DNA from 3 places in the Kribbella sp. NPDC056861 genome. Region 1 is predicted to be linked to each of the others. Evidence: riboswitches for the same ligand, from Rfam matches in the RefSeq annotation. Region 1 holds a riboswitch; each other region holds the start of a gene.
What was found. Region 1 has a riboswitch for glycine ahead of gcvH (glycine cleavage system protein GcvH). Riboswitches for the same ligand answer to the same signal wherever they lie in the genome.
Positions count from the first base shown of each region.

Region 1 (3,268 bases):
GAGGGCGGGACGGTGCGACCAAGCCCCGATTACGCTGTTCAGTGATAAGGATCCGTGATTGATGGAGGCCTGCGATGGAGCTGCGGCAACTCCGGTACTTCGTCACCGTGGCCGAGGAACTGCACTTCGGCAAGGCTGCCGAGCGGCTCGCCATCGTCCAGCCGGCCGTGAGTCAGCAGGTTGCCCGGCTCGAACGCGAACTCGGTCTGCGGCTGCTCGACCGGACCTCGCGACGGGTCACGCTGACCGGCGACGGCGAGCGGATGCTGCGCGAAGCCAGAGCGGTGCTGGCCGCAGCGGATCGCGCGACCGAGGTGGCGGCCGAGTTGGCTGCGGGACAGGCTGGTGTGTTCCGGATCGGGTCGAGCGCGGGGCTACGCGAGCGGTTGGATCGCGGTCTGTCGGCATTGCGGGCAGCCGCGCCGGGGATCGAGATCAAGGTCAGCTCGCGACCACCGGCCGAGCAGATCGAGGCGGTGCGGACGGGCGAGCTGGATGTTGCCTTCGTGCGCGGGCCGGTGGCGGCGGGCGGCGTACGGGCTGTTCCGCTGTGGGAGGAGCCGCTGTCGGTGCTGCTGCCCGCTGCCTTCCGTGATGACGGTGGGGTGAAGCTTGCCGACCTCGCCGAATTGCCGTTGCGGCTGCCGCCCAGACCGGAGGATCCGGCGCTGACCGACCGCCTCCTGCTGGCCTGCCGCGAAGCCGGTTTCGAACCAGTGGCCGGGCGCCCGGTGGACACCTTCGAGGATGCCGTCGTCGAGATGACCAACGGGTCACCGGCCTGGATGGTTGTCTATGGCAACGCTTGCGACACGGCCGACGGCGCCTTGTGGATGGGGCCGTTCGCGCCGCCGATGACGGTGACCGGGCAACTCGTCGTACGGGATGCTCCGGCGCCGCCGTGCCTGGACGTATTGGTCCAGGCCTTCAGCTGAGCTCAGCTCTGGCCGCGGCCGGTGCGGGCCTGCAGTTCGTCGATCAGCTTGGACGCCTCTGCCTTCGTCAGCTCGCCGCTCGGTGCTTCCTCGCCGGCTTCCTGCGCGAGGGTGCTCAGGTACGACGCCTGCGGGCCGGTCATCGGCTCGTCGCCCGTGGTCCAGTCCTCCGGGTCCTTGTCGGCAATCGGCTGTACTTCGTCGTGGGTGCTCATCAGGTCACTCCCGCTCATCGAACAACTGCTCGTTTGTAGGTCAGTGGGTGCCCGGTACCCAGCGGGCCGACGGCTAAGCGCGGCGCGGTTCGGCCGGCTCGCAAGTGAAATCGAGCACCTCGACAAGCCGTCGGGCATCGCCTACTCTCGGGCTCGACAACTCAAGACCGCGCCGTCGACACCGGGCGGGAGAGTCCCCGCCGCACGAGGTGAGGGGACGCCGGAGGAGCAACTCTCCCCAGAATCTCTCAGGCCCCGATACCGCTCGGAAGAGGCGACTCTGGAAAGCCGGGACCGAGGTTTCGATCCCGCACCCACGGTGCAAATCGCCTGATCGGCGGTGAAGCTCTCAGGTATCGATGACAGAGCGGGGAGGCCCACCATCCCGGCCGTGGCCGGGGGAAAAGAGCCTCCTCATGCCCCAGAGTCCTGCCGGTTCGCTGCCCGACGACGACCGGTTCCGCTACACCCCTGCCCACGAGTGGTTACGCCTCGAAGCCGACGGCCTGGTCGTGATCGGGGTGACCGCGTTCGCCGCCGAGGCGCTCGGCGACATCATCTTCCTCGATCTGCCGCCGGTCGGCACGGTGCTCACCGCCGGCGCCGTCTTCGGCGAGATCGAGTCGACCAAGTCGGTCGGCGACCTGCACACCCCCGCCTGCGGAGAGGTTGCCGAGGTCAACGAGGCCGCGGTCGACGAGCCGGGGCTGCTGAACGCCGACCCGTTCGGCGCCGGCTGGCTGGTCAAGCTGCGGCTGACCGAGGAGCTCGGCGACCTGCTCGACGCCACCGCGTACGCCGAACTGATCGAGCGGGGGGAATGACCGTGCTGGAGACCTCACTCACCGAGTTCGACCCCGAGATCGCCGCCGCGCTGGAGGCCGAGCTGGTCCGCCAGCAGAGCACCCTGGAGATGATCGCCTCGGAGAACTTCGCCCCGCTGGCCGTGATGCAGGCGCAGGGCTCGGTCGCCACCAACAAGTACGCCGAGGGCTACCCTGGCCGCCGGTACTACGGCGGCTGTGAGCACATCGACGTGATCGAACGCCTCGCCCAGAGCCGGGTCAAGGAACTCTTCGGCGCCGGCTTCGCCAACGTCCAGCCGCACTCCGGCGCGTCCGCCAACGCCGCGGCGATGAGCGCCTTGATCCAGCCCGGGCAGACGATCATGGGCCTCGACCTCGCCCACGGTGGTCACCTCACCCACGGGATGCGCCTCAACTTCTCCGGCCGCCTGTACGACGTGGTGCCGTACCACGTGAGCGCCGACGATCACCGGGTCGACATGGCCGAGGTCGAGCGGCTGGCGAAGGAGCACCGGCCGGCCCTGATCGTGGCCGGCTGGTCGGCGTACCCGAGAGTGCTGGACTTCGCGGAGTTCCGCCGGATCGCGGACTCGGTCTCGGCGTACCTGATGGTCGACATGGCGCACTTCGCTGGCCTGGTCGCGGCCGGAGTACATCCGAATCCGGTGCCGTTCGCGCACGCCACGACGACCACTACGCACAAGACGCTCGGCGGTCCGCGGGGCGGTGTGATCCTCACCAACGACGCCGACCTGTCCAAGAAGATCAACAGTGCGGTCTTCCCCGGTCAGCAGGGCGGTCCGCTGGAGCACGTGATCGCGGCGAAGGCGGTCGGCTTCAAGCTCGCGGCGAGCGCGGAGTTCCAGGAACGGCAGAAGCGCACGCTCGCGGGGGCTCGAATCCTCGCTGATCGGCTGCTGGCCGATGATCTGCGGGAGGCCGGAGTCACGGTGGTTTCGGGCGGGACCGATGTACACCTGGTGCTGGCTGATCTGCGTGATTCCGAGTTGGACGGTCAGCAGGCCGAGGACCGGTTGCACCAGATCGGCATCACGGTGAACCGCAACGCGGTGCCGTTCGACCCGCGGCCGCCGATGGTCACCTCGGGACTACGGATCGGCACCCCGGCGCTGGCCAGCCGCGGCTTCACCGAACCCGCCTTCGAGGAAGTCGCGGAGATCATCGCCCGGGCGCTGCTTCCCGACTTCGACGACCACCGCTCCGCCGTACTGCGGCAAGCGGTCGCCACGCTGGCGGCGGCGTACCCGCTGTACTCCTCGCTGAGCTGAGCCCCCCGCGGGGGCGGGGTGAG
Region 1 covers NZ_JBFBNQ010000006.1:28,598-31,865, reverse strand. Annotated here, with positions in the region: gene AB0P21_RS28285 (LysR family transcriptional regulator) at 75-935, shown strand; gene AB0P21_RS28280 (DUF3072 domain-containing protein) at 938-1,168, opposite strand; glycine riboswitch at 1,327-1,424, shown strand; gene gcvH (glycine cleavage system protein GcvH) at 1,567-1,974, shown strand; gene glyA (serine hydroxymethyltransferase) at 1,971-3,245, shown strand.

Region 2 (3,268 bases), on a different contig from region 1:
ACCGCCGGGCCGCCGGGCCACGTCGGGGCAGCCCCGGCCTGGCCCGCAGAGTAGGCTGAAGGTGTGCGCGAAGTCGACGTGGTCGGAGTCCGGGTTGAGATGCCCTCGAGTCAGCCGATCGTGCTGCTCCGGGAGGTCGGCGGAGAGCGGTACCTGCCGATCTGGATCGGCGCGGCCGAGGCGAGCGCCATCGCGTTCGCCCAGCAGGGGATGGAGCCACCCCGCCCGCTGACCCATGATCTGTTCGCAGAGACCATCCGGGTGCTCGGGCACACCCTCAGCCAGGTCCGGATCGTGAACCTGACCGACGGCGTGTTCGAGGCGATCCTGGTCTTCGACGACAAGACCGAGATCTCCGCCCGCCCGTCGGACTCGATCGCGCTCGCGCTGCGCACCGGCACGCCGGTGTTCTGTACCGAGGAGATCCTGGCCGAGGCCGGCATCCCGGTCCCGGACAGCGAGAACGAGGACGAGGAGGTGGTCGAGGAGGAAGAGGTCGAACGCTTCCGCGAGTTCCTCGATCACGTGACGCCCGAGGACTTCGACAAGAGCTGAGCGTCGCCCGACCTGCCCAATACTGGTACAAGGCCGGAAAGGTAACGATTCGTCACGGAATCGCGACACGCATCCGGCTCGGGGCGGCAGTCGTTGACCCGGCCTGAGCGGCGGCTTACCTTGAAGGAGTCGTGGGGCCTTGTAACTCCACGGATGTGATCCGTTCCAGTCGGTACCCAGGGAGGCTCAGGCGTGACACGCACCGGCGACACTGATCTGACGGCGCAGTCGACGTCCGAAGCACACGCCGAGGCGGCCGCCAGCGCCGGCGTACAGGGTCTGCTCTTCGACGACGATCTGTCGCCGATGCCCGATGACGTCGGTTTCCGCGGCCCGACCGCGTGCTCCGCGGCGGGCATTACGTACCGTCAGCTCGACTACTGGGCCCGCACCGGACTGGTTTCCCCGTCCGTGCGCCCGGCCACCGGCTCCGGCACCCAGCGGCTGTACGGCTTCCGCGACGTGCTGTTGCTCAAGGTGATCAAGCGGCTGCTCGACGCGGGCATCTCGCTGCAGCAGATCCGCAGTGCCATTGCCCACCTGAGCAAACGTGGAATCGATGACCTGACCCAGATCACGCTGATGAGCGACGGCGCCTCGGTCTACATGTGCACCTCGCCCGACGAGGTGATCGACTTACTGGCCGGCGGCCAGGGAGTCTTTGGGATCGCCCTCGGTGGAGTCTGGCGGGAGGTCGAGGGTTCGCTGTCCGAGCTGCCGACCGAGCGTCTCGACGCCCACGAAGGCGAGTCCGGCTCACACGCCAACGACGAGCTCGCTGCCCGTCGCCGGGCCCGGATGACCGGCTGAGGTACGCTCTACCTCAGCCGTACACAGCACTCGGGAGAGTCTCGACCGAGCTGTTTGGTCGGGCGCCGAAGGGGCAATTCCTCCCCGGAACCTCTCAGGCCCCTGGACCGAGTGCCTTAGGCGACTCTGAAGCGTGCGTGCGTGACAGAGGGGGAGGCCACCGGCAATAGTCAGCAACGGAGCCTCTTCAATGACTGATCCCACTCCTCAGGTGTCGGCCGTCTTCGCCGACCGTCACATCGGGCCGCGATCCAGCGAGATCGCCCGGATGGTCGAAGCCCTCGGGTACGCCGATGTCGACGCGCTGGTGGACGCCGCGGTGCCGGCGTCGATCCGCTCGACCGAGCCGCTCCGGTTGCCGGAGCCGGCCTCCGAGGTCGACGCGCTGACCGAGCTGCGTCAGCTCGCCGCGCGCAACAACGTCGCCACCTCGATGATCGGCCAGGGGTACTACGGCACCTTCACCCCCTCGGTGATCGTCCGCCGGCTGGTCGAGAACCCGGCCTGGTACACCGCCTACACGCCGTACCAGCCGGAGATCTCCCAGGGCCGCCTCGAGGCGCTGCTGAACTTCCAGACCGTCGTCTCCGACCTGACCGGCCTGCCGACCGCGAACGCGTCGCTGCTGGACGAGGGCACCGCCGCCGCCGAGGCGATGACGCTGGCGCACCGCTCCAACCGCAAAAGCAAGAGCAACCGCTTCCTGGTCGACGCGGACACCTTCGCGCAGACGATCGCCGTGGTCGAGACCCGCGCGGAGGCGCTCGGCATCGAGGTCGTTGTTGCCGACACCACCGGTGGCCTGCCCGACGGCGACTTCTTCGGCTTCCTGATCCAGTACCCCGGCTCCGGCGGTGTCGTCCGCGACCTGAAGCCGCTGATCGCCGCTGCTCACGAGCGCGAGACTCTGGTCGCGGTCGCCTCCGACCTGCTCGCCCTGACGCTGCTCGAGGCGCCGGGCGAGGCGGGCGCCGACATCGTGATCGGCTCCTCCCAGCGCTTCGGCGTCCCGCTCTTCTACGGTGGCCCGCACGCCGGCTTCATGTCGGTTCGCGCCGGCCTGGAGCGCTCCCTGCCGGGTCGCCTGGTCGGTGTCTCGGTCGACGCGGACGGCGCACCGGCGTACCGGCTGGCGCTGCAGACCCGTGAGCAGCACATCCGTCGCGAGAAGGCGACGTCCAACATCTGTACGGCGCAGGTGCTGCTCGCCGTCGTCGCTTCGATGTACGCCGTCTACCACGGTCCCGAGGGTCTGAAGGCGATCGCCGAGCGCGTGCACCGCAACGCGGAGAGCCTGGCCGCCTCGCTCAAGGCCGGTGGCGTCGAGGTCGTGCACGACCAGTTCTTCGACACCGTGCTCGCTCGCGTGCCGGGTCGCGCGGCCGACGTCGTGGACAACGCCCGCCAGACCGGCATCTGGCTGCGCCAGGTCGACGCGGACCACGTCGGCATCTCCTGCGACGAGAAGACCGACGCCTCGGCGCTGGTCGGCGTGTGCCGCTCCTTCGGTGTCACGTACGACGCGGCGCTGGGCGGGAGCAACCTGACCGAGGCCGTCACCCGTACTTCGGAGTACCTGACGCACCCGGTCTTCAACACGCACCGGTCCGAGACCGCGATGCTGCGCTACCTGCGCAAGCTGTCGGACTACGACTACGCGCTCGACCGCGGCATGATCCCGCTCGGCTCCTGCACGATGAAGCTGAACGCGACCACCGAGATGGAGGCCGTCACCTGGCCCGAGTTCGCCGACATGCACCCGCTGGCGCCGATCGAGGACGCCGCCGGGTACGTGAAGCTGATCGGGCAGCTGGAGCGCTGGCTGGCCGAGGTGACCGGCTACGCGAAGGTCTCGATCCAGCCGAACGCCGGCTCCCAGGGTGAGCTCGCCGGACTGCTCGCG
Region 2 covers NZ_JBFBNQ010000001.1:856,940-860,207, reverse strand. Annotated here, with positions in the region: gene AB0P21_RS03845 (bifunctional nuclease family protein) at 64-555, shown strand; gene AB0P21_RS03840 (MerR family transcriptional regulator) at 862-1,365, shown strand; glycine riboswitch at 1,387-1,485, shown strand; gene gcvP (aminomethyl-transferring glycine dehydrogenase) at 1,556-3,268, shown strand, end outside.
Region 2: it holds a riboswitch for glycine, as region 1 does, so the genes downstream of both, gcvP (aminomethyl-transferring glycine dehydrogenase) here and gcvH (glycine cleavage system protein GcvH) in region 1, are expected to answer to the same signal.

Region 3 (3,268 bases), on a different contig from region 1:
CCACAATGCGGAGATGTCGCGGCCGTACAAGGAGCAGGTTGTGGTCTTCCCGCACCAGTTCACGAACTCGGTGAACGAGTCCTGGACCGTCGCGGCCTGGTCGTCGAGCCAACGGCCGGTGGTGGTGTCACCGTGGTCGAAGACGCTCTCCAGGACCAGCGCGCGCAGCCGGTGCGGGTACCTCTCGGCGTACTGCTGGCCGAGCAGGGTGCCGTACGAGCTGCCGTGGAAGGTGAGCTTCGGTTCGCCCAGCGCCACCCGGATCGCCTCGACGTCCCGCACGGACTGCAGAGTGTCGACGTGGTCGTAGAGCGGACCGGTGTTGGCGCGGCAGTCCTTCGCCAGCGCGCGGTTGTAGCGGATCGTCTCGGTGAAGGCCTTCGGGCCGGCGATCAGCGGTGAGGGCTGCTGGGCGAGCAGGGCGGCCGAGCAGACGATCGGGTTGCTGCGCGCGATGCCGCGGGGATCGAAGCTGACGATGTCGAAGTTGTCCTGCAGGGTCTTGGTGAAGCGGCTCATTCCGGTGCGGATCCGGTCGACGCCGGAGTCGCCGGGGCCGCCGGGAGCGAAGAAGAGCGTGCCGACGGGGACTTTCGCCGTACGGCGGGCGAGGGCGAGGCCGAATTTCGGGCCGTTCGGGTGGTTCCAGTCGACGGGGACCTGCAAGGTGGCGCACTGCGAACCGCGCACCACCTCCGGGTCTTCGGTGGGCTTGACCTCGCAGTCGGTCCACTGCAAGGGATCCGGGGTGGCAACGGCAGCGGCCGGCAAGGCGACCAGGCCGGCCAGAACCAGGCCGGTGATCGCACCCCAGGTGGTGCTTCTGAGCATCATCCCCCGATCCTCGGCAACCGCCTTCCAGCGCGCATCCGGGGTCACCCCGGCCCGAACCCCCGGCCGGCTTGGGGGACTTGTTAGGGTCACTGATCTGATGACTGAGACGACTGCTGCCACCGAGGCCCCGGCCGGATCGAAGCATGCGACGGTGTTCCGCGCGGTGGCGATCGCCGAGGCGATCTCCTGGACCGGACTGCTGATCGGGATGCTGTTCAAGTACGTGCTGTCCGACAACGAGATCGGCGTCAGGATCTTCGGCCCGATCCACGGCACGATCTTCGTCGGCTACGTGCTGACCGTGCTCGCGGTCCGCAAACAGCTGCGCTGGAGCGTCCCGGTCACGCTGGCGGCACTCGCGGCCAGCGTCCCGCCGCTGTTCACCTGGTTCTTCGAGCTGTGGGCGCAGCGCACCGGCCGGCTGGCCTGAAGTTCACCCGCTGCTGGATTGACGCGCGCCGCCGGTGCGCCGTACCGTCGCGGCGAGTGACAAAATCAGCAGCCGCATGAACCCGTGCGGGAGAGACCCGGGCCTGACCCGGGCGCCGTAGGAGCAACTCTCCCCAAGAATCTCTCAGGCACCTTCACCGTACGGGCGAGGCACCTCTGGAAGGCACACTGCCTGACAGAGCGGGGAGGCATACCAATCGGTCAATGACGACCAGGAGGCCTCCAGCATGGCGATCAGTGTGTTCGATCTGTTCAGTATCGGGATCGGTCCGTCGAGTTCCCACACGGTGGGACCGATGCGAGCCGCCCGGACCTTCGCGCTCGGTCTGGTCGAGGACGGTCTGCTCGACCGCACCGCGGCCGTCGAGTCGCAACTCTTCGGTTCCCTCGGGGCGACCGGCCACGGGCACGGCAGCAACAAGGCGGTGATGCTCGGGCTGGAGGGTGAGGATCCGGAGACGGTCGACACCCGCACGGTCGAGAGCCGGGTCGCCGCGATCCGCGAGGCCGGCCGGCTGCGGTTGGCCGGGCAGCGCGAGATCGTCTTCGACGAGAACAACCAGCTCATCATGCACCGCCGCAAGGCACTGCCCTACCACCCGAACGGGATGACGTTCCTGGCCCGCTCGGCCGACGGCGAGGTACTGCGGGAGCGCACCTACTACTCGGTCGGCGGCGGCTTCGTGGTCGACGAGAACGCCGCGGCCGGCGACCGGATCGTCGCGGACCGGACGCCACTGAAGTACCCGTTCCTGTCCGGCGACGCGCTGCTCGACCGGTGCCGCGAGTCGGGACTGTCGATCAGCGAGGTGATGCTGGTCAACGAGCAGGCCTGGCGGACCGAGCCGGAGATCCGCGAGGGGCTGCTGCACATCTGGCAAGTGATGCAGGACTGCGTCGAGGAGGGCTGCGAGACCGAGGGCACGCTGCCGGGCGGGCTGAAGGTGCCGCGCCGCGCGCACGCGCTGCACCACAAGCTGAGTAACGACAAGTGGTCGGTCGACCCGCTCAAGGTGATGGACTGGGTCAACCTGTTCGCCCTCGCGGTGAACGAGCAGAACGCGTCCGGCGGCCGGATCGTCACCGCCCCGACGAACGGCGCCGCGGGCATCATTCCGGCGGTGCTGCACTACTACCGCCGGTTCGTGCCGGGGGCAACCGAGGACGGCGTGGTCCGGTTCCTGCTGGCCGCTGCCGCGATCGGCGTTCTCTACAAGGAGAACGCGTCGATCTCCGGCGCCGAGGTGGGCTGCCAGGGCGAGGTCGGCTCGGCCTGCTCGATGGCCGCCGCCGGGCTGTGCGAAGTACTGGGTGGGACGCCCGAGCAGGTCGAGAACGCGGCCGAGATCGCGATGGAGCACAACCTCGGGCTGACCTGCGACCCGGTCGGCGGACTCGTTCAGATCCCTTGTATCGAACGCAACGCGATGGCCTCGATGAAGGCGATCAACGCCGCCCGGATGGCGATGCACGGCGACGGCGTGCACGTGGTCTCGCTGGACAAGGTGATCAAGACGATGCGCGAGACCGGCGCGGACATGAAGGTCAAGTACAAGGAGACGTCACGAGGCGGCCTGGCCGTGAACGTGATCGAGTGCTGACGGATCCTCGACCTGCGCGTTGTGCCCGAGCCCGGGCAACGTGACGACCTGATCGTGCAGGGCAGCCAGTTCGGCGTCGGTGCTCATCGGATCGAGTTCACCCCGCGCCAGTACGACGTCCGCCTGGCTGCCCGCGATCAGTTCCGCCATCCGCGGCGCGCCGACCCCGAACGTGCCCGGATCCATCGCGAGCCGCCACCGCCCGTCGACCTCGCGCAGCCCGTGCCCGACGACCGGTCCGGCCGGATCGACCAGCCCTTGCAGCCCTGACACCTTGAGGAACCGCGCCGCGGCTTCGTCCCTGCTGTCGAACCAGGCCACGGGTTTCTGAGCCAACGCGCCCGCCCGGCCGAGGTCGTCGTCCGACCAGCTGACCTTGACGC
Region 3 covers NZ_JBFBNQ010000003.1:258,363-261,630, forward strand. Annotated here, with positions in the region: gene AB0P21_RS15005 (alpha/beta hydrolase) at 1-834, opposite strand, end outside; gene AB0P21_RS15010 (DUF3817 domain-containing protein) at 932-1,264, shown strand; glycine riboswitch at 1,342-1,434, shown strand; gene AB0P21_RS15015 (L-serine ammonia-lyase) at 1,512-2,885, shown strand; gene AB0P21_RS15020 (alpha/beta hydrolase) at 2,847-3,268, opposite strand, start outside.
Region 3: it holds a riboswitch for glycine, as region 1 does, so the genes downstream of both, AB0P21_RS15015 (L-serine ammonia-lyase) here and gcvH (glycine cleavage system protein GcvH) in region 1, are expected to answer to the same signal.